DNA from 2 places in the Nocardia sp. NPDC051750 genome. Region 1 is predicted to be linked to the other one. Evidence: predicted binding sites of a transcription regulator. Region 1 holds the regulator's gene; the other holds the start of a gene.
What was found. Region 1 encodes HspR, which represses chaperone genes until heat shock. Its sites were predicted from a motif close to ANNTGAGTNNNNNNNACTCANNT; they were not measured.
Positions count from the first base shown of each region.

Region 2: lon (endopeptidase La) is a predicted target of HspR. The motif match lies at 6,723-6,745, and genes of this name have one in related genera.

Region 1 covers NZ_JBITCK010000001.1:543,712-553,873, reverse strand. Annotated here, with positions in the region: gene dnaK (molecular chaperone DnaK) at 283-2,139, shown strand; gene grpE (nucleotide exchange factor GrpE) at 2,136-2,861, shown strand; gene dnaJ (molecular chaperone DnaJ) at 2,940-4,106, shown strand; gene ACIA75_RS02365 (heat shock protein transcriptional repressor HspR) at 4,169-4,600, shown strand; gene ACIA75_RS02360 (FAD-binding oxidoreductase) at 4,765-5,538, opposite strand; gene ACIA75_RS02355 (FAD-binding oxidoreductase) at 5,668-6,825, opposite strand; gene clpB (ATP-dependent chaperone ClpB) at 7,160-9,754, shown strand; gene ACIA75_RS02345 (DUF5666 domain-containing protein) at 9,916-10,162, shown strand, end outside.
Region 2 covers NZ_JBITCK010000001.1:761,931-772,092, forward strand. Annotated here, with positions in the region: gene ACIA75_RS03285 (molybdopterin-dependent oxidoreductase) at 1-1,562, opposite strand, end outside; gene ACIA75_RS03290 (anti-sigma factor domain-containing protein) at 1,769-2,662, opposite strand; gene sigK (ECF RNA polymerase sigma factor SigK) at 2,655-3,338, opposite strand; gene ACIA75_RS03300 (fasciclin domain-containing protein) at 3,489-4,136, opposite strand; gene lon (endopeptidase La) at 4,304-6,646, opposite strand; gene ACIA75_RS03310 (thiamine pyrophosphate-binding protein) at 6,888-8,603, opposite strand; gene ACIA75_RS03315 (cyclase family protein) at 8,600-9,409, opposite strand; gene ACIA75_RS03320 (hypothetical protein) at 9,576-10,162, shown strand, end outside.

The DNA.
Region 1 (10,162 bases):
GGGGTTGAGCTGATCGGCAATGTTGAGTGGGTCCGACTCAAGTTTGACTTGACGGTCCGCGCGGAGACGGGCAGGATTGAGCCGACCACGCTCAGCATTGCTGGGACCGTGCTCTACGCAGTGCCTGGGGCTGGTCCGGGCGCCGGTCGGCGCCGTGTTCTCGTCGCGCTTCCGGCGCGGGGGGTCCGGTGCGCCTTCGGCGCAGAGGGGTCCGGTGCGCCTCCGGCGCAGTGGGCAACAGCCCGTACAGACACAAGCAGTCGAAAATGAGGAGGAACACAAATGGCTCGTGCGGTCGGAATCGACCTCGGGACCACGAACTCGGTCGTCGCCGTTCTCGAAGGTGGTGAGCCGGTCGTCGTCGCCAACTCCGAGGGTTCGCGCACTACGCCCTCTATCGTCGCGTTCGCGAAGAACGGCGAGGTTCTCGTGGGCCAGCCCGCCAAGAACCAGGCCGTCACCAACGTCGACCGTACGATCCGCTCGGTCAAACGCCATATCGGCACCGACTGGACCGTGGAGATCGACAGCAAGAAGTACACCTCGCAGGAGATCAGCGCGCGCACGCTGATGAAGCTGAAGCGCGACGCCGAGTCCTACCTGGGTGAGGAGATCACCGACGCGGTAATCACCGTCCCGGCGTACTTCGAGGACGCCCAGCGGCAGGCCACCAAGGAAGCCGGCCAGATCGCCGGCCTCAATGTGCTGCGTATCGTCAACGAGCCCACCGCCGCGGCCCTGGCCTACGGCCTGGACAAGGGCGACAAGGAACAGACCATCCTGGTCTTCGACCTCGGTGGCGGCACCTTCGACGTCTCGCTGCTGGAAATCGGCGAGGGCGTCGTCGAGGTCCGCGCCACCTCCGGTGACAACCACCTCGGTGGTGACGACTGGGACGAGCGGGTCGTTTCCTGGCTGGTCGACAAGTTCAAGGCCAGCTCGGGCATCGACCTGACCAAGGACAAGATGGCCATGCAGCGGCTGCGTGAGGCCGCCGAGAAGGCCAAGATCGAGCTGAGCTCCTCGCAGAGCACCTCGATCAACCTGCCCTACATCACCGTCGACGCGGAGAAGAACCCGCTGTTCCTCGACGAGCAGCTGACCCGCGCCGAGTTCCAGAAGATCACCTCGGACCTGCTCGACCGCACTCGTGCGCCGTTCCAGTCCGTGGTCAAGGACGCCGGGATCAAGGTCGCCGATATCGACCATGTCGTGCTCGTCGGTGGCTCCACCCGCATGCCCGCGGTCTCCGAACTGGTCAAGGAACTGACCGGTGGCAAGGAGCCCAACAAGGGCGTGAACCCGGACGAGGTCGTCGCCGTCGGCGCCGCCCTGCAGGCCGGTGTGCTCAAGGGTGAGGTCAAGGACGTCCTGCTGCTCGATGTGACCCCGCTGTCGCTGGGTATCGAGACCAAGGGTGGCGTGATGACCAACCTCATCGAGCGCAACACCACCATTCCGACCAAGCGTTCGGAAACCTTCACCACGGCCAATGACAACCAGCCGTCGGTGCAGATCCAGGTGTTCCAGGGTGAGCGCGAGATCGCCGCGCACAACAAACTGCTCGGCTCCTTCGAGCTGACCGGTATCCCGCCGGCCCCGCGCGGTGTGCCGCAGATCGAGGTCACCTTCGATATCGACGCCAACGGCATCGTGCACGTGACCGCGAAGGACAAGGGCACCGGTAAAGAGAACACGATCAAGATCCAGGACGGCTCCGGCCTGTCCAAGGAAGAGATCGACCGGATGGTCAAGGACGCCGAGGCGCATGCCGCCGAGGACAAGGCGCGTCGCGAGGAGGCGGAGACCCGCAACCAGGCCGAATCGCTGGTCCATCAGACCGAGAAGTTCATCGCCGATAACGAGGACAAGGTCCCGGCGGACGTGAAGTCCAAGGTCGAGGCCGCCATCGCGGAGGCCAACGAGGCGCTGAAGGGCACCGATACCGCCGCGGTGAAGGCCGCGGTGGAGAAGCTGGCCACCGAATCGCAGGCGCTGGGTCAGGCGATCTACGAGTCGTCTCAGGCGTCCGAGGGCGCGGCCGGCGGTGACGGCGCCGCGGGCGCCGGGGCAGCCGGTGACGACCAAGTGGTCGACGCCGAGGTCGTGGACGAGCCGGTCGACACGGAGAAGAAGTGACGAACGCAGCCGACAATTCCGAGGAACCGATCAGCTTCGTCGACAAACGCAAGATCGATCCGGAGACCGGTGAGGTTCGCGAACCCGCCGGGGCGGCCGATGAGACCGCCCCGGCCGGGGTCGAGGAGGCCGGTGAGGCGATCGCCCCGCAGGCTCCGCAGTCCGGTCAGGACGGTGACGGCATCGACGTGGCGGCCGCGGAAACCGCGGCCACGCCCGATGCGGCGGCCGAACTCGCCGAGCGCACCGCCGATCTGCAACGACTGACGGCGGAGTACACCAACTACCGCCGCCGGGTCGAACGCGATCGCAAGACCGCCATCGACACCGCGAAGGCCGGAGTGGTCACCGAACTCCTGGGCGTGCTCGACGACCTGGACCGTGCCAAAGCGCACGGTGATCTGGAATCCGGGCCGTTGCGCTCGGTGGCCGACAAGCTGATCGAGGCATTGCGCAAACAGGGGCTCGACGAATTCGGGTCCGAGGGCGAACCTTTCGACCCGAATCTGCACGAGGCCGTTCAGCACGAAGGTTCCGGGCACGATCCGGTGATCGGTGTGGTGATGCGCAAGGGGTACCGGTTCGGTGAGCGGGTGCTGCGGCACGCGCTGGTCGGGGTGACCGACGGCGTAGGCGATATCGGAGCGGGTCCGGATGCCGCTGCCGCGGCGGAACCCGCCGCAGCGGAGGCATCGGATGCGGATGCCGGATCGAAAAATTAGCGATTCCACCGCGCGGCGTCGCGAAACGAATTCCACAGCGCGGCGTCGCGGAACAACGCGGAAAGGAGGAGATGCCCGGTGAGCCAGCGGGAGTGGATCGAAAAGGACTTCTACAAGGAACTGGGTGTCTCCTCCGACGCCTCCACCGAAGAGATCAAGAAGGCGTATCGCAAACTCGCCCGTGATCTGCACCCGGACGCCAATCCGGGTGACCCCAAGGCCGAGGAACGGTTCAAGGCCGTGAGCGAGGCCCATACCGTGCTGTCGGATTCGGCCAAACGTGCCGAATACGACGAGACCCGCCGCCTTTTCGCCGGCGGCGGGTACGGCCGGGGTGGCGGTTTCTCGCCCGGTGCCGGCGGTGGTTTCACCCAGAGTTTCGACCTGGGCGATATCTTCGGCCAGGCGGGTGCGGCCGACGGTGGTCTGGGCGATCTGTTCGGGGGCCTGTTCAACCGGGGCGGTGGCGGCGGTACCCGCACCAGCCGGCCCCGCCGAGGCTCGGACGTGGAGGCGGAAACGACTCTCGGGTTCCGGGAGGCGGCCCGCGGTGTGACGGTGCCGCTGCACCTGACCAGCCCGTCGCCGTGCACCACCTGCCACGGCAGCGGCGCGAAACCGGGCACCAGCCCGCGGGTGTGCCCGATCTGCAACGGCAGCGGGGTGGTGAGCCGGAATCAGGGCGCGTTCGGATTCAGTGAGCCGTGCGACGACTGCCGGGGCACCGGTTCGATCATCGACGATCCGTGCGTGGACTGCCACGGCAGCGGTATCCAGAATCGCACCCGCACCATCAATGTCCGGATCCCGCCCGGGATCGCCGACGGACAGCGGATCCGGCTGGCCGGTCAGGGCGAGGCCGGGCTGCGCGGGGCGCCCTCGGGTGACCTGTTCGTCACGGTGCGGGTCAGCCAGGACAAGGTCTTCGGCCGGACCGGCGACGACCTCACCCTGGCACTCCCCGTCAGTTACAGTGAACTGGTGCTCGGCACGACCGTATCGGTGCCCACCCTGGAGGGCCGGGTCGGCGTGAAGGTGCCACCGGGTACCGCGGACGGGCGCACCCTCCGGGTGCGTGGTCGTGGGGTTCCCAAACGTGGTGGCGGAGCCGGTGATCTGCTGGTCACCGTGAAGGTCGCCGTGCCGCCGAAGCTGGACGACGATGCCGTGGCCGCGATGCGCGCGCTACAGGAGGCGGAGAAGGCCAGCGGCTTCGATCCGAGAGCTGGATGGGCAGGTGCGTGATGTCCAACGATCCGAAACGGGTGTCGCCCGAGAGTAGCTCGGCGCGTCCGGCGGCCCGAGCGATGGGCCCGGAGGCGGCAGCGCAGCGTAACCACGGAGGGCCCCGGGAGGGCCGCCAATCGAGCACAGAATACTTTGTGATCTCGGTGGCCGCCCAGTTGGCAGGTATGCATGCGCAGACCCTGCGCACCTACGACCGGCTGGGATTGGTGACACCGCAGCGCACGTCGGGTGGCGGTCGGCGCTATTCGGAACGGGACGTGGAGCTGCTGCGTGAGGTGCAGCGGCTCTCCCAGGACGAAGGCGTCAACCTGGCCGGGATCAAACGGATCATCGAACTCACCAACCAGGTGACCGAACTCCAGCAGCGGGTCGTGGAACTGGCCGCGGAGCTGGAACGGGAACGGTCCCGGCCGGACTACCGGCCGGAACTGATCCCCCCGCAACGCAATACCGCCCTGGTCGTCTGGCAGCCCCGCAACCGTCGCCGCTGAGCGAGATATCCGGCGCCGAGTTCGGCGAGGCCCTAGGAGGTGTTGGCCCGGCCCTGTTTCCAGACCCTCGAAGCACCTGTGCCGCCGGCGCGAGTCCCGAGGGCTGAAAGTAGGCCCCAAGGGGCCGGAATCCGCGACACCGAAGCCGCGGCGAGTCGATAGATTCAAGCGCCTTCGAACTGGATCCGTTCCGGCGGAGTTCCCGCGTCGAGCAGACGTTCGACTGTGGACCTGGTCATCGCCGGTGACCCGCATACCAGCACCTGGTGCCGGTTGAAGGAGCCGTAGGACCCGACCACTTCGGCGAGGGTGCCCTGGATCAGGTCATCCTCGTCGAAAGCTATGTTCACCCGGTGGCTTTCGTGCCATTCGTCCGGCCAGGAAGGGTCGTCGAGGCGTTCCACGACCGGGACGACCGTGAGCCACGGCAGGTCGGCCGCCAGCAGGACCAGCATGTCGGCGGCGTACAGGTCCCGGGGCGAGAATCCCCCGAAGAAAAGGTAGGTGGCCGGCGGACATTCGTGGCGCGCGAGTTCGAGGATCTGGGACCGCAGCGGCGCGAGTCCGGTACCGCCCGCGATCATCACCACCTCGTCACCGTTGGGGTCCACATCGAACATTCCCTGTGGCGCAGCCAGTTTCCATTGATCCCCGACCGAGGTATCGGCCACGATCCCGCCGCTGCACCAGCCGCCGGCCACGGTGCGGATATGGAATTCGAGTTTCCCGTCCAGTGAGGGCGGGAGGGCGGGAGAGAAACGGCGCCGCATTCCCGGGAACTGCGGAACCTCCACCTCCACCGACTGTCCCGCAGTGAACGGTACGTATTCGCCGATCAGCCGGACCACCGCCAGATCGTGGCGCAACCGGTGGTGCTCGACCACGTCCGCACGCCACTGCGCGGAACGGTCCGGGTGCACGCGGGGATCCCTGTTCAACAGCACTCCTTCGGAGCAGATCGATGCGGTCGGCGGAGGCCGGAGTGCAGGCGGAGGTATCGCATCAAGAGCACTCCTTCGGGGCATGTTCATACGGTCGTCGGAGACCGCCGAGGCGGAGGTGCCGCATCAGACCGGATCAGTGCTGATGATCTCCTCCGGGGTACCGACCGCGAGCAGCGCGCGCCGGGTGTCGGCGATCATCTTCGCCGAGCCGGCGATCTGGATCTGCCGATCCTCCCACGCGCCGAAACTGGCCACGACGGCGCCGAGATTGCCCACCAGGCGCCGATGCATGCCGTAGGGCGCGTCCTCGGTGGGATGCGGATACCACCAGGGGTTGGTCTTGTGCTCGCAGACCGGGACGATAGTGAGCCACGGGTTGCTCTGCGAGAGCTGCCACATGTTCTCCACGTCGTACAGATCGCAGGGATAGACCCCGCCGATGAAGAAGTGCACCCGCGGGTTGATTCCACGCCGGCCCATTTCGATCAGCTGGGCGCGCAGCGGTGCGATACCGGTGCCCGAGCCGATCATCAGCACATCGCGGCCGCTGTCCGGATCGACCTGCAGGCCGCCGAGCGGACCGCCGATGAGCCAGCGGTCGCCGACCTTGGTTTCGTTGACGATCGAGGGGCTCACCCAGCCGCTACGGACCTTGCGGACATGGAATTCGATCTCGCCGTAGGGGTTGGACGGGATGGCCGGGGAGAGGTACCGCCACATCCGGGGCCGCTGCGGGACCGATACCGGGACATACTGGCCCGCGACGTAGGGGATCGGGTCATCGGACTGCAAACGGACGATCGCGAGGTCGTCGAGGACGTGCCGGTGCCCGACAACGGTCGCTTCCCAATAGGGCGGGGAATCGTCGGAATTGGCGCCTATCGCCATGGCGGCGGAGATGAGCAGGCAGACATCGCGCCATCCTTCGGCGAGTTCTCTGGTCCAGTTCGGACCGTTGTAGGTCTGGAAGGCGGCGTACAGCGCGGGACCGGCCTGGTCGTAGTGCGCGGCCTCGACCCCGTATTTGCGATGGTCGCGCGCGAGTTGCTCGAGAAACTTCTGTGCGCGGTCCCAGTCCTCGAGGTGGTCGAGCATGTACTGGATTGCGGTGGCCAGCCGTTTCGGCTGCATATCCATGGCCGGTGGGAACAACTCCCGCAGCCGCGGATTCACGCCGAACAGGTGACCATAAAATGCGCTGACCAACCGCTCGATTCCCTGCGGTGTGTCCAGCACCGACTGGAAATTGGCGCGGACCAGCGCTGCCGAACGCGCATCCACGGCGTGGAGCTTCCTTTCCCTGATGTCTGCCCGAAGGGACGTAGCCGTTACCGGCCGTCCTTCATCCGACCAGTATCCCCGAAAATTGTGATGATGGTGTATGTGAAATACGAATACGGGGTTTGACCGATCTTGTTCGCGGGTACCGCGGCGGCGGCATCGGCCGGGAGCCAGCACTTTTCCGGCAACCTCGAGCGGAGGACGTCGACCAGAAAAATCTCAAACTTGAGCGGAACAGACTCAACCTTTCGAACGTTGAACCGAGCAGAACGGCACGAGTCCCCGGAACGGGTGCGGTTGCCGGAGGAGATATCGACTAGCAGGAAGGTGCTTCGTGGACTCGTTCAACCCCACCACCAAAACCCAGGCCGCCCTGACCGCCGCATTGCAGGCAGCGTCGGCGGCCGGTAACCCGGAGATCCGGCCGGCTCATCTGCTGGTGGCGCTACTGGACCAGACCGACGGGATCGCCGGGCCGCTGCTGAAAGCGGTCGGCACCGATCCGGCTACGGTGCGCCGCGAAGCCCAGGACATTGTCGACCGGCTGCCGCGAGCCACCGGCGCCACCACCGCTCCACAACTCGGCCGGGAGGCGCTGGCCGCGATCACCTCGGCCCAGCAGTTGGCCACCGAACTCGGCGACGAATACGTCTCCACCGAACATGTGATGGTCGGGCTGGCCGGCGGCGACAGCGATGTGACCATGCTGCTCGAGAAGTACGGCGCCACCGCGGCGGCACTGCGGGAGGCCTTCACCGCGGTCCGGGGCAACACCCGGGTCAGCAGTCCGGACCCCGAGGGCAGCTATCAGGCGCTGGAGAAGTACTCCACCGACCTGACCGACGCCGCGCGCTCCGGCAAACTCGATCCGGTGATCGGCCGCGATACCGAGATCCGGCGGGTGGTGCAGGTGCTGTCACGGCGCACCAAGAACAACCCGGTGCTCATCGGTGAACCGGGCGTCGGCAAAACCGCCATCGTGGAGGGCCTGGCCCAGCGCATTATCGCCGGTGACGTGCCGGAATCGCTGCGCGGCAAGTCCGTGGTCTCCCTCGATCTGGGCGCGATGGTCGCGGGCGCGAAATACCGCGGTGAATTCGAAGAGCGGCTCAAGGCGGTACTCGAGGAGATCAAGTCGAGCGCGGGACAGATCATCACCTTCATCGACGAACTGCATACGATCGTCGGCGCCGGTGCGACCGGCGAATCGGCGATGGACGCCGGGAACATGATCAAGCCGATGCTGGCTCGTGGTGAACTGCGGCTCGTCGGCGCCACCACGCTGGAGGAGTACCGGCAGCACATCGAGAAGGATGCGGCGCTGGAACGCCGGTTCCAACAGGTGCTGGTCGGCGAACCCACGGTGGGTGACACCGTGGGCATTCTGCGCGGGATCAAGGAACGCTACGAGGTACACCACGGTGTGCGGATCACCGATTCCGCTCTGGTCGCCGCGGCCACCCTGTCCGACCGCTACATCACTTCCCGGTTCCTGCCGGACAAGGCGATCGACCTCGTCGACGAATCGGCCTCGCGGCTGCGGATGGAGATCGACTCGCGGCCGGTCGAGATCGACGAAGTGGAACGCGCGGTGCGCCGGCTCGAGATCGAAGAAGTCGCGCTGGCCAAAGAAACCGACGAGGCGTCCAAACAGCGGCTGGAGAAACTGCGCGGCGAACTCGCCGACGACCGGGAGAAGCTCAACCAGCTCACCACCCGCTGGCAGAACGAGAAAACGGCGATCGACCAGGTCCGGGTGCTGAAGGAACAGCTCGAAGGGTTGCGCGGCGAATCCGAACGCGCGGAACGCGACGGTGATCTGGGTAAGGCGGCCGAGCTCCGGTACGGCCGGATCCCGACTCTGGAGAAGGAGCTCGCCGAAGCCGAAGAGGCGTCCGGGGCGGCATCCGACGGTGAGGTGATGCTCAAGGAAGAGGTCGGGCCGGACGATATCGCCGAGGTGATCTCGGCGTGGACCGGTATTCCGGTCGGGCGGCTGCTGGAAGGGGAAACCGAGAAACTGCTGCGGATGGAGTCCGAACTCGGGCGCCGGGTGGTCGGGCAGACCGATGCGGTGCAGGCTGTCTCCGACGCGGTGCGGCGTGCCCGTGCCGGAGTCGCGGATCCGAACCGGCCCACCGGATCGTTCCTGTTCGTCGGACCCACCGGTGTGGGTAAGACCGAGCTGGCCAAAGCCCTCGCCGACTTCCTGTTCGACGACGAACGCGCCATGGTCCGCATCGATATGAGCGAGTACAGCGAGAAGCACGCTGTCGCCCGGCTGGTCGGCGCCCCGCCCGGATACGTCGGGTACGACCAGGGCGGCCAGCTCACCGAGGCCGTGCGGCGCCGGCCGTACACGGTGGTGCTGTTCGACGAGATCGAGAAAGCGCACCCGGATGTCTTCGACATCCTGCTCGCGGTACTCGACGAGGGCCGCCTGACCGATGGTCAAGGTCGTACGGTCGATTTCCGCAATACGATCCTGATCCTCACCTCGAACCTCGGTGCCGGCGGCGACCGGGAATTCGTGATGAATGCCGTGCGCTCGGCGTTCAAACCGGAATTCCTCAACCGCCTCGACGATGTGGTGATGTTCCGGACGCTGGACGAGGACCAGCTGGCCTACGTCGTGGATATCCAGCTCGATCAGCTGCAGCGGCGGCTCGCGCAGCGGCGGCTCACCCTCGATGTGAGCGATTCGGCGCGGTTCTGGCTGGGCGTGCGCGGATACGACCCGGTGTACGGTGCGCGTCCGCTGCGCCGGCTCATCCAGCAGTCGATCGGCGACACCCTCGCCAAGGAACTGCTGGCCGGCAAGATCACCGACGGCGACACCGTCGCGGTGGGAGTGAGCCCGGACGGTGACGGGCTCATCGTGGGACGGAGCCTGCGCGAGGCCGCGGACGCGGACGGGCAGGTGTCGTAGGACCCCGGCCGTTCCGGTGCGCCACCAGGGATGCCGGAATCGGTCCCGGGCGAGTGACCGCGCCCGGGACCGGGCCCGTCCGGCTGCTGTTGCGGGCGGTCGGACGGCATATTGACGCGCATGGCCGCAGCGGAGGCGGAGCTACGCTTAGTCTGGGTGGTATGACCAACCCGAACGATCCCTGGGCAAGGCGGCCGGACGATGATCCGACCCAGCGCCTGGGTCAGCCGGGAGAATCGGCGACCGAGAAACTGCCCGGCGGCGATGTGCCGGGGTATGTGGAGCCGACGACGGCCTACCCGGGTACCGATCCCTTCGGCGGGTGGGGGGCCGGTCCGAACCCCACCCGGGAGATGCCGACGTACGACAGTTACGCCTACGGCGGCCAGGGCGGACCGCCCGGGCCGG
Region 2 (10,162 bases), 220 kb from region 1:
CCGGTGGCACCGTCGGGTACCGGATCGGCCCGCTGTTCGGTCTGCACCCGGCCCTCCCCGTCGGTGGCGCGGACGCGCAGCGTGTGGTCCCCGGGTGTCGCGTCCCAGCGCCAGGTCCACTGCCGCCAGGTATCGAGCGAATACTCCGGAGCCAGGTCGGCCGGTTGCCAGGGGCCGTCGTCGACCTGGAGCTCGACCGCACTGATACCGCGATGTTGCGCCCAGGCCACCCCGGCAACAACGGTCTGCCCCGGAGCGACCCGTGCGAATGAGGCGGGAACGTCGATCCGGGACGCGGTTTTGATCGGGCCCCGAGCCGACCACCCGCGCCGGGTCCAGTAAGCCTGTGCCCTGTCGAATCTGGTGAGTTCGAGATCGACCACCCATTTGGTGGCACTGACGTATCCGTAGAGACCGGGGACCACCAGCCGGGCGGGATACCCGTGCTCGACCGGAAGCGGAGCACCGTTCATCCCGACCGCCAGCAGCGCGTCGCGACCGTCCGTCAGCGCCGCCACCGGTGTCCCCGCGGTGAATCCGTCCGCACTGGTGGACAGGACCATATCCGAGTCCGGGCGGACGCCGGCCTCGGCCAGCAGCTCCGCCAGCGGATATCCGATCCACCTCGCGTTTCCGATCAGATCACCCCCGACCTCGTTGGAGACGCAGGTCAGTGTGATGATCTTCTCCACCGCGGGCCGGCGCAGCAGATCGTCCATGGTCAGCTCGATCTCACGGTCGACCATGCCGTGGATACGCAACCGCCAGTTCTCACTCGTCACCGCCGGGATCCGCAGCGCGGTGTCGATTCGGTAGAAAGTGTCGTTCGGCGTGACGAATTCGGTGAGCCCGGACACCGGGGGATCGGTACCCGCCGGTGGCGGCGCCGCGGCGACTCGGGGCCGCGGCACGACGAAACGTTCCAGATCCGCGGTGACCGCGCGCATCCGCTCCCCGACCCAGCGTCCGGCCACCGCGGTTCCGGCCGCGACCGCGGTGGCTCCCGCCGCCAGCATCAGGAACCGGCGCCTGGACGGATCCATGGACCCACCTGCTCCGGGCATCGCATCCGGTGCCGAGCGCGGTGCGCGGGCTATCAGGAACCGCAAGGTGAGAATGCCCGCCGCAGTACCGAGGAGGACAGGAATCGCGAACACCGCGGTCGCGGTGGGCCGCGTCAGCACGATCACGCAGACGGCGAGTCCGAGCACCACCAGCAGCGCACTACCGTACGGCCGCCGCCGTTCCAGCAGGCCCACGCCAACAGCGAGGACCGCCGTCACCGCAGCCATGGCGAGGAACAGGACCAGCTTGTCCTGGGTGCCGAATTGTTCGATAGCGAACTCGCGCAACGCCTCCGGTGTATGGTCGATCACCGTTGCCCCGAGCGCCACGAACGGTGAGGCGTCGGGATCGATCAGACCGGCGAACAATTCCGCGATACCGAGAACCATCCCGGCGGCCACGAGCCCGCACACACCCGCGGCGCCCGCTCCCGGCGTCCCACGCCCCGCGGCCGGTTCCGGGGTTCGCCCAGCGGCCGGGTCCATTGTCTCGTGCATCTGCGCTCCTCCATCGGGCTCGTCGACCCGCCTGCCCGGGAATTCGTCGATCCACCCGTTGTGGATGGTGTCACTGCGGGCACAACCGGTGAAGGCAGCCGGGTCAGGCGTCACCGAACCGTCAGGAATCTGCAGCTGCCGATCTACAGATCGTTACCTGCTCGCGGTACTCGCGGGTTCCCGGTCTCGATATCGGCCGGAAGCGCTCAGCCCAGCGCGATCGCCCCCAGTGGCGTACCGGTCGGCGCCGGGGAACCGCCGTCGGGCTCGAGGGTCACCGCGAGCTGGTCGGAAACGGCGAACTCGGTGACATAGGGCGAACCTTCGGCGGGCAATCGGTCCAGCACGCCCGCCGAGCGCGGAACCCCGGCGGCATCGATCAACCACAACTGGTAGTCGCTTCCGTCCGGCGGCGCGGCCACCGCGTCGAAGGAAACGGTGGCCGCGCCCAGTTCGGCGGAAACGTGGACGGTGAGCGTTCCGCCGCCGAGCTCGGTGGTGGAGGTCCGGGCATCGGGCTGGTCACGCACCTCCTGCGCCGAGACGGTACCGCCGGGCGGCTCACCGGTGCGCTGGTCGAGTATGCCGATGCCGATGCCGATGGCCACCACCACCGCGGCGGCAGCCGCGAACCATCCCACCCGCCGTATTCTGCGCTGCCGGGCCCGCTCGAGCTCATCGGTGTCGTCACCGGCGGACGCGCCGGACGCGATCGGCACGCCGCTGCCCGTTCCTGCCGAATCCCGCGACGCCGGCGTATCCGTCCCGGGCAGCTGGTCCCGTCCGGCGGAAGCGGATTGCCGCTCGCCGGTGTGCACATCCGACCGCGCCCCCGGGCGGGAATCGAGCGCCGCGAGGATGCGCGCTTCCACGCGCGCAGGCGGCGCCTGCGCATCGAGGATGGACAGGGCACCCATCGCTTCGCGGATATCGCGCACGACGTTTTCGAATGACCGCGCGTCCGCCGGATCGGCGGTACGCAATCGCTGTTCGATATCGTCGCTTTCGGCGGCCGAAACCGCGTCGAGCGCGTACGGGATCGCTAGATCGACCAGGTCGCCGTTGCTGCCCGGTGAATCGGGCGGGGAGGTGTCAGGCATCGGTAGCAACCCCTGAGAGACAGTTCTGGAGCCGTTTCAGACCGTCACGGATCCGGCTCTTGATGGTGGGCAGTGGTGAATCGAGATGGTCGGCCACCTCGCGGTAGGTGCGTCCGCCGTAATAGGCGAGTGCGATGGTCTCGCGCTGCGTGGCAGTCAGCACTTCCAGACACTCGCGGACGGCCTGTTCGTCGAACCGCTGGTCGACCGTTTCGGCGACGATATCGTGGTCACGCCCCAAATTGCGGTGGCCGTACACGACATCGCGCCCGGCGGCCGACTCCTCAGCACGTACCCGGTCGACAGCGCGCCGGTGGGTGATCATCATCAACCAGCCGATCGCGCTGGACCGCGCCGGGTCGTACCGGGCCGCGGCAGACCAGACCTGGAGAAACACCTCCTGGGTGGTTTCCTCGGCAGCCGCCGGGCTGCGCAGGACCCGCCGCGCCAGCCCGAACACCCGGGGACTGGTCTCCCGGTAGAACCGGGTGAAGGATTCCCGGTCACCATTGCCCGCCGCGTGCAGCAGATCCGCGAGCCGGAGTTGGGTCGCGCGGTCATCGTGGCCTTCGGATCGGACCGGGCAGGCCGCCGCCTCGTTATCGCCGGCCTCGGCCCCCGGCCCGGCGATCCGGAGCCGGATCGGCCCGGAGTCGGATTCCGGCCAGTTCGTCATGATCGTGCCCTCGACTGCATGGCAAGGTGTTCGCCGCGCATGTTCACCCGGATGGCCACGAAACCCCAGCTGTTGCGCAGGTCACTTCTACGAGGCGGACGCATCATGGGATCAGTCTTGTCCATCGAGTGCCGGGACGCCGGAGAATTGTCAGGCAGGCGGCATGAGCACCCCGTCGATCATGTAGACCGTGGCGTTCGCGGTCTGCACTCCACCGCAGATCACCGATGCGTTCGCTACCTCGATATCGGCGCCGTCCCGCGTAACGGTCACGGTGTCACCCTGAACGGTCGGATGGTCGCCGGCGATTGCGCCGGGTTCGATCCGGCCCGGGATCACGTGATAAGTGAGGATGTCGGTCAGCGCCGCGGAATCGGTTTTCAGGCTTTCCAGAGTCGCCGGATCGATTTTCGCGAATGCCGAATCCACCGGCGCGAAAACGGTGAATTCGCCGCCGTTGAGCGTATCCACGAGGTTCACCTGCGGATTGAGTTGGCCGGACACTGCCTGCACGAGGGTTTTCAGCATCGGATTGTTGGCGGCCGCCACGGCGACCGGGTCCGCTGCCATGCCGGCCACCGACCCCGCACCGGTGGGCACCTGTGCGGCGTAGTCGGCGCAACCTGGACCGACGAGACCGGCAGCCGGATCATCCGCGGCCGCGGTGGTTGTCGTCGAGCCGGTCGCCGAAGTCGCTGTGCCCGCGGAACTGTCGTCACTGGTGCACGCTGTCGCGCCGATGAGCGCAGTCGAGGAGACAAGCGCAGCCAGGAGCGCAACACGCTGCATACTCTTCATGGATTTCCGTCACTTTCGGCCGGGACGACCTCGTTGGTCGCACAGCGAACATTGCAGGACGGAGTTCGGCTTGCCCGACGGCGCGGATGGGCAGACGGGCCGAGAGTCCGCGTAGGAACGGGCCGTGACAGTCCTGCGCGACTGCCACGACCCGTTGCTGCGTGCGATCAGACGGAGACGGCCAGTTGGCCACCGTCGAACGCCGGTTCCCGGACCGGCTCTATGGCGTAGGCCAGGATTTCGGCAACATCGCCCACCGGGCGGACATCGAGTTCGGCCAGCACATCGGCGGGAACGTCGTCGAGGTCAGGCTCGTTGCGGGCCGGGATGAACACCGTCTTCAGACCGGCGCGCTGGGCGGCGAGCAGCTTCTGCTTCACTCCGCCGATCGGGAGCACTCGGCCGTTCAGCGTGACCTCACCGGTCATTCCGACGTCGGAACGAACCGGACGCCCCAGTGCCAGCGAAACCAGCGCGGTGACCATGGTGACACCGGCGGACGGACCGTCCTTGGGCACGGCGCCGGCCGGGACGTGCAGGTGCAGGCTGCGGTCCAGGACCGAGGACTCGATACCGATCTCGCCCAGATGCGACCGCACGTAGGTCAGCGCGATCTGCGCCGATTCCTTCATGACGTCACCCAGTTGCCCCGTCAGCGTCAGCGACCGTTCGCCTTCGGCGTTGTTCGCCTCGATATAGAGGACGTCACCGCCGAGCCCGGTGACCGCCAGCCCTGTCGCCACGCCCGGCACCGCCGTACGTTCGGCCGAATCCGGGGTGAACCGCGGCCTGCCCAGGTACTCCTTCAAATCGGCGACATCGATGGTCAATGCTTCGCGGTCGGGGCTCGAAGCCGGCTGCTCCGTCGCTCCGGTGTCGTGGCCGAGTCCGGTTTCGATGTCGGCGCCGGACAGCCGGGTCGCGGCCTTGCGCAGCGCCTTGGCGATGAGCCGTTCCATCTGCCGGACCCCGGCTTCCCGGGTGTAGTCGGCCGCGATCTCGCGGAGCGCGGCATCGGTGACCCGCACCTCGTCGGAGGTCAACGCATTGCGTTCCAGCTGCCGGGGCAGCAGGAAATCGCGGGCGATGGCCACCTTGTCGTCTTCGGTGTAGCCGTCGACGGTGATCACTTCCATCCGGTCCAGCAGCGGGCCGGGGATGGTTTCCATGACATTCGCGGTCGCCAGGAACAGCACATCCGACAGGTCCAGGTCCATATCCAGGTAGTGGTCCCGGAAGGTGTGGTTCTGAGCCGGGTCGAGCACCTCGAGCAGCGCCGATGCGGGATCGCCGCGGAAATCCGCGCCGAGCTTGTCGACCTCGTCGAGCAACACCACCGGGTTCATCGAACCGGCCTCTTTGATCGCGCGCACGATCCGGCCGGGCAGCGCGCCGACATAGGTACGCCGGTGACCGCGGATCTCGGCCTCGTCCCGGACCCCGCCCAGCGCGACGCGCACGAACTTCCGGCCCAGCGCCCGCGCGACGGATTCCCCGAGCGAAGTCTTGCCGACACCGGGTGGACCGGCCAGGACCAGGACCGCGCCCGACCCACGCCCGCCGACGACCTCCAGCCCGCGCCGGGCCCGCCGGGCCCGGACCGCCAGGTATTCGACCATCCGGTCCTTGACCTCGTCCAAGCCGTGGTGGTCGGCGTCGAGCACGGCCCGAGCGGCCGACACATCGGTGGAATCGGTGGTTTTCACCGTCCACGGGAGTTCGAGCACGGTATCGAGCCAGGTGCGGATCCAGCCGGTTTCCGGACTCTGGTCACTGGACCGCTCCAACCGGCCCACCTCGCGCAAGGCCGCCTCCCGGACGGATTCGGGCAGGTCGGCCTGTTCGACCCGGGCCCGGTAATCGTCGGCGCCGTCGGGTTCGTCCTCGCCCAGTTCCTTACGGATGGCGTTGAGTTGCTGGCGCAGCAGGAATTCCCGCTGGCTCTTCTCCATGTTCTCGCGGACCTCGTCACCGATCTTCTCGGTGACCTCTGCCTCGGCGATGTGCGCCTTGGTCCATTCGATCAGGCGGTTCAGCCGGGCCGCGGTATCCGGGGTTTCGAGCAGTTCCCGTTTCTGGTCGGCGGTGAGGTAGGCGGCATAACCGGCCGTATCGGCGACGGCGGAGGGATCGGTGAGCTGGTTGAAGGCGTCGATCATCTGCCAGGCCTCGCGGCGTTGCAGTACGGAGACGACCAGCTTCTTGTACTCGTCGGCCAGTTCCCGGGTCCGGCCGTCGGCGGCGGATGTCTCGACCGGCTCGGCCTCGACCCACAGCGCGGCACCGGGGCCGGTGACACCGTGCCCGATCTTCGCGCGCCGCTCGGCCTTCAGCACCGCGGCCGGGGTACCGCCGCGCATCCGGCCGATCTGGTCGATGGTGGCGATCACGCCGTAGGCGGCGTACCCCTCGGTCAGACGGGGGGCGAGCAGTACGGTTCCGGTCTTCGCGGCCTGCGCGGCATCGATCGCGGCCTGCGCTGATTCGTCCAGTTCGATCGGGACGACCATGCCCGGCAGCACGATGGGATCGGTCAGGAACAGCACCGGAAGATTCAGTGGTGTAGTCACGAACACAACCTCCAATAGTTGAGCTATCCCGACTCAACTTCATGGAGGTGGTCATTGTTCCGCTGCCCGCCGATGTTCGCCCAGGGCGAAGAAGTCGATCCGGGTACCCCACGCCGTCGCTGCGCTCCCCTGGCCGTACCTTCGGTGGTGCGTACAGGCGGGCACCTCCGGGACCGGACGGTCAGTGTCCGGCGAATGCCTCGGCCAGCCACCATGCGCCACCGTCACTGGTGATTTTCGCGTCGATCACCAACGGCCGCGCCTTACCGTTCTGCCGATAGCGGTCGAGCCATTCGCGCACCGCGGCGAGGTCGCCGAGCGAGCGAACCGTGACGCCGGTCGCACCGAAACCTGCGGCAATGGCGGCGATATCGGTCTCCGGGAAGGTCACCGTGGTGTGGTCCGCGGTGGTGAAATGATGCACCTCGGCGCCGTAGGCGGAATCGTTGTACACGATCGCCACCAGCGGTATTTCCGCGCGCACCGCCGTCTCCAGTTCGGCGACCGCCATCAGGAACCCGCCGTCACCGGCCCCGAGGACGGGAAGCCGGCCGGGCTGGGCGAAGGCCGCGCCGATCGCGGTGTGCAGTCCGAGCCCGATCGATTGGAACGCCTGGGTGAAGCAGAAACCGAACTCGTCCGGTACCGATAGATGGGTGGCGGGATAGCCCATGAAGTTCCCGGAATCGATCGAGACGATCCGCTCCGCGGGCAGGATCTCGTCGAGCGCGATCGTCAGCGCCCGGGGATCGATCCGGTCACCCGTCGAGGTGTCGGCCACCGGAACATCCTGCCAGCGACTCGATTTCGCGATCAACGCGGCGACCTCCGCGGTGCGATAGCCGGTTACGGCCTCCGTACCGGACTCCCGGATCGCGGTAAGGACATCGTCGGCGGTCTGCCGGCAGTCGCCCAGCACTCCCAGGTCGACCGGGCGGTGCACGCCGAGGGCCGCCATATCGTCGTCGATCTGCACGATCCTGGTACCCGGGGAGATCAGGCGGCCGTGGCGGGTCGTCCAATCGTTCAGCGCACAGCCCCATCCGACGATCAGATCGGCGCCGGCGATGAGTTCGGCGGTGACCGGTGAGGCGAAACCGCCGGAGATTCCCAGGGCGAATTCGTCGCCGTTGAACAAGCCGTTCGCCACAGCGGAGGTGGCGACCAGCGCACCACAGATCCTGGCCAGTTCGGCGATGGCGGGTCCGGCGGCGCGACCGCCGCGACCGGCCACGAAGACCGGTTTGTGCGCACCGCGCAGAAGTTCGGCGAATCGAGCCATCGAGTCCCCATCGGGCCGGACAGGCGCCGGAGTCACCGCGGCCGCGATCGGTCCGGTCGCGGAGCAGGCCGCTGCCGCGATATCGATCGCCACATTGAGCACCACTGTGCGCCGCTGGCCCGCGGCCGTGCGGAAGGCGCGCGTCACATCGGCGACCGCGGTCTGCGCCGAATACACCCGATCACTCACCGCACCCACACTGCGGACCAGCGCCTCCTGATCGATCCGGAAATTGGATCGCAGCGCCGCGGCCGGGCTGTCCGCGGTCAGCACGATCATCGGGGTGCGGCTCTTGGCGGCCTCACCGATACCGGTCATCGCGTTGGTCAGTCCGCAGCCCTGGTGCAGGGAGACCACGCCGACCCGGCCCGACATGCGCGAATATGCATCGGCCATGGTCGCTGCACCGCCCTCGTGCCGCGTGGCGGTGAACGGCATCCCGCCCTGCCGGAGAGCTTCGGTCATCACGAAATTGCCGCTGCCGACCACGCCGAAGACATGACCGGCACCCAGATCGGCCAGGGCTCGGCCGACCACATCCGCCACCGTCGGGCCGTAAACCCGCCGCTCCGCGTTGTCCCGCCCGATCGAATCTGCCCGGTTCCCGGGCGTCATCCGAGCGCACCGTCCGGATCGATCACGGCGAGCACCCGGGCCGGGCTCCCGGTGCCCCCCACGATCGGCAGCGGGCTCACGACCAGCAGCGCGCCCGAGGCGGGCAGCCGCCCGAGGTTGCGCAGCGAGGTGATCCCGTACTTGTCGTTGCCGAGGAAGTAGTGGTGCACCGGGAAGGCCGGGTCGAAACCTCCGGCCAGGCCCGCGTCCACCCCGACCGTCTCCACTCCCAGCCCGGTGATGTCCCGTTCGGTGGCCAGCCACCGCGCACAGTCGACCGCCACACCCGGTGTATGCGAGCCGGTGTCGTCGGCATTGAGGAACGCCGCCTCGGAGTGGCCCCGCGACTCCCAGCCGGTGCGCAGCAGCAGCCACGTTCCCGCGGCCAGCCGGCCGTGTGCCTGCTCCCAGGTCTCCACATCGGCGATGGTGAGCAGGTAGTCCGGGTCGGCGGCGACCTGATCGGTCAGGTCGAGTACGGCGGCGCGCCCGAGGAGCCGGCGCACCGGGATCTGTGACACATCGTCACCGTCCCGTCCGGTCACCCAGTGCACCGGGGCGTCGAGATGGGTGCCGACGTGTTCCCCGGTGTGGATATTGTTGTGCCGCCAGAACGGTCCGGGCTCGTTGTAGGCGCTGACCTCCTCGAGACTGAAATCGATCAGGTTGGCGAACGGGGCGGGCAGGCGCAGCGCCGGGGTCGCGCTGCTCAGCGCAGTGGTCAGGTCGACCACTTCGAGCCGTCCGGTCGTGAGGGCGTCGAGGAAAGCCGGCAGTGTCGTGGCGGCGGCCTGGGGGTCGGTCATATCCGCACCTTATTCCGGTTTCGCCGGGGTGAGCAGACCGGCAGCGTGCGCCGGGCCGGCGCTCGCAACCCGGTCCGGCCCTGATTGACACCCGGGACGGCCCGGTGACAATGTGATCATCTCCGATCCACTCCAATCCACAATCCGGTCCGAAGGGGAGCGCGCGATGATCACCCTCTCGTCCGGAGTGTTGATCGATTGGGAGGAACTCACCGGCCAGACCAAATTCGTGGTCGACCTGATCAGTTTTCCGATTTTCAGCGCCGCGGCCGGCTGGTTCACCAACTGGACCGGTGTCGTGATGCTCTTCTGGCCGCTGCTCTTCCGCGGCGTCCGGATTCCGGGACTCGCCGTGCTGTACCCCTACCTACCCCGGCGCGTGCAGGTTCTGCCGACTTTCTCCGAGGACGGTTCCCGGCTCGGCTTCCAGGGTTTCATTCCGGCCCGGGCCGAGAAAATGGCCAGTATCTGCGTCGACAAAGCATTGATGCGGATCGGCAGTCCCCGGGATTTCATTCACGAACTCGACCTCGACGGTATCGCGGACTATGTCGCCGCGCTGGCCGGCAAACAGGTCAAACCCATCGTCGACGAGGTGATGAACCGGGAGAACCCGGATCTGTGGCAGACCCTGCCGCGGCAGATGCGCCAGCTCATCTACCAGCGGGTCGAACGGGAAATGCCCGATCTGTGCACGAAGGCGTTCGCGTCGCTCGGCGACAATGTCGATCAACTCATCGATATCAAGGGTTT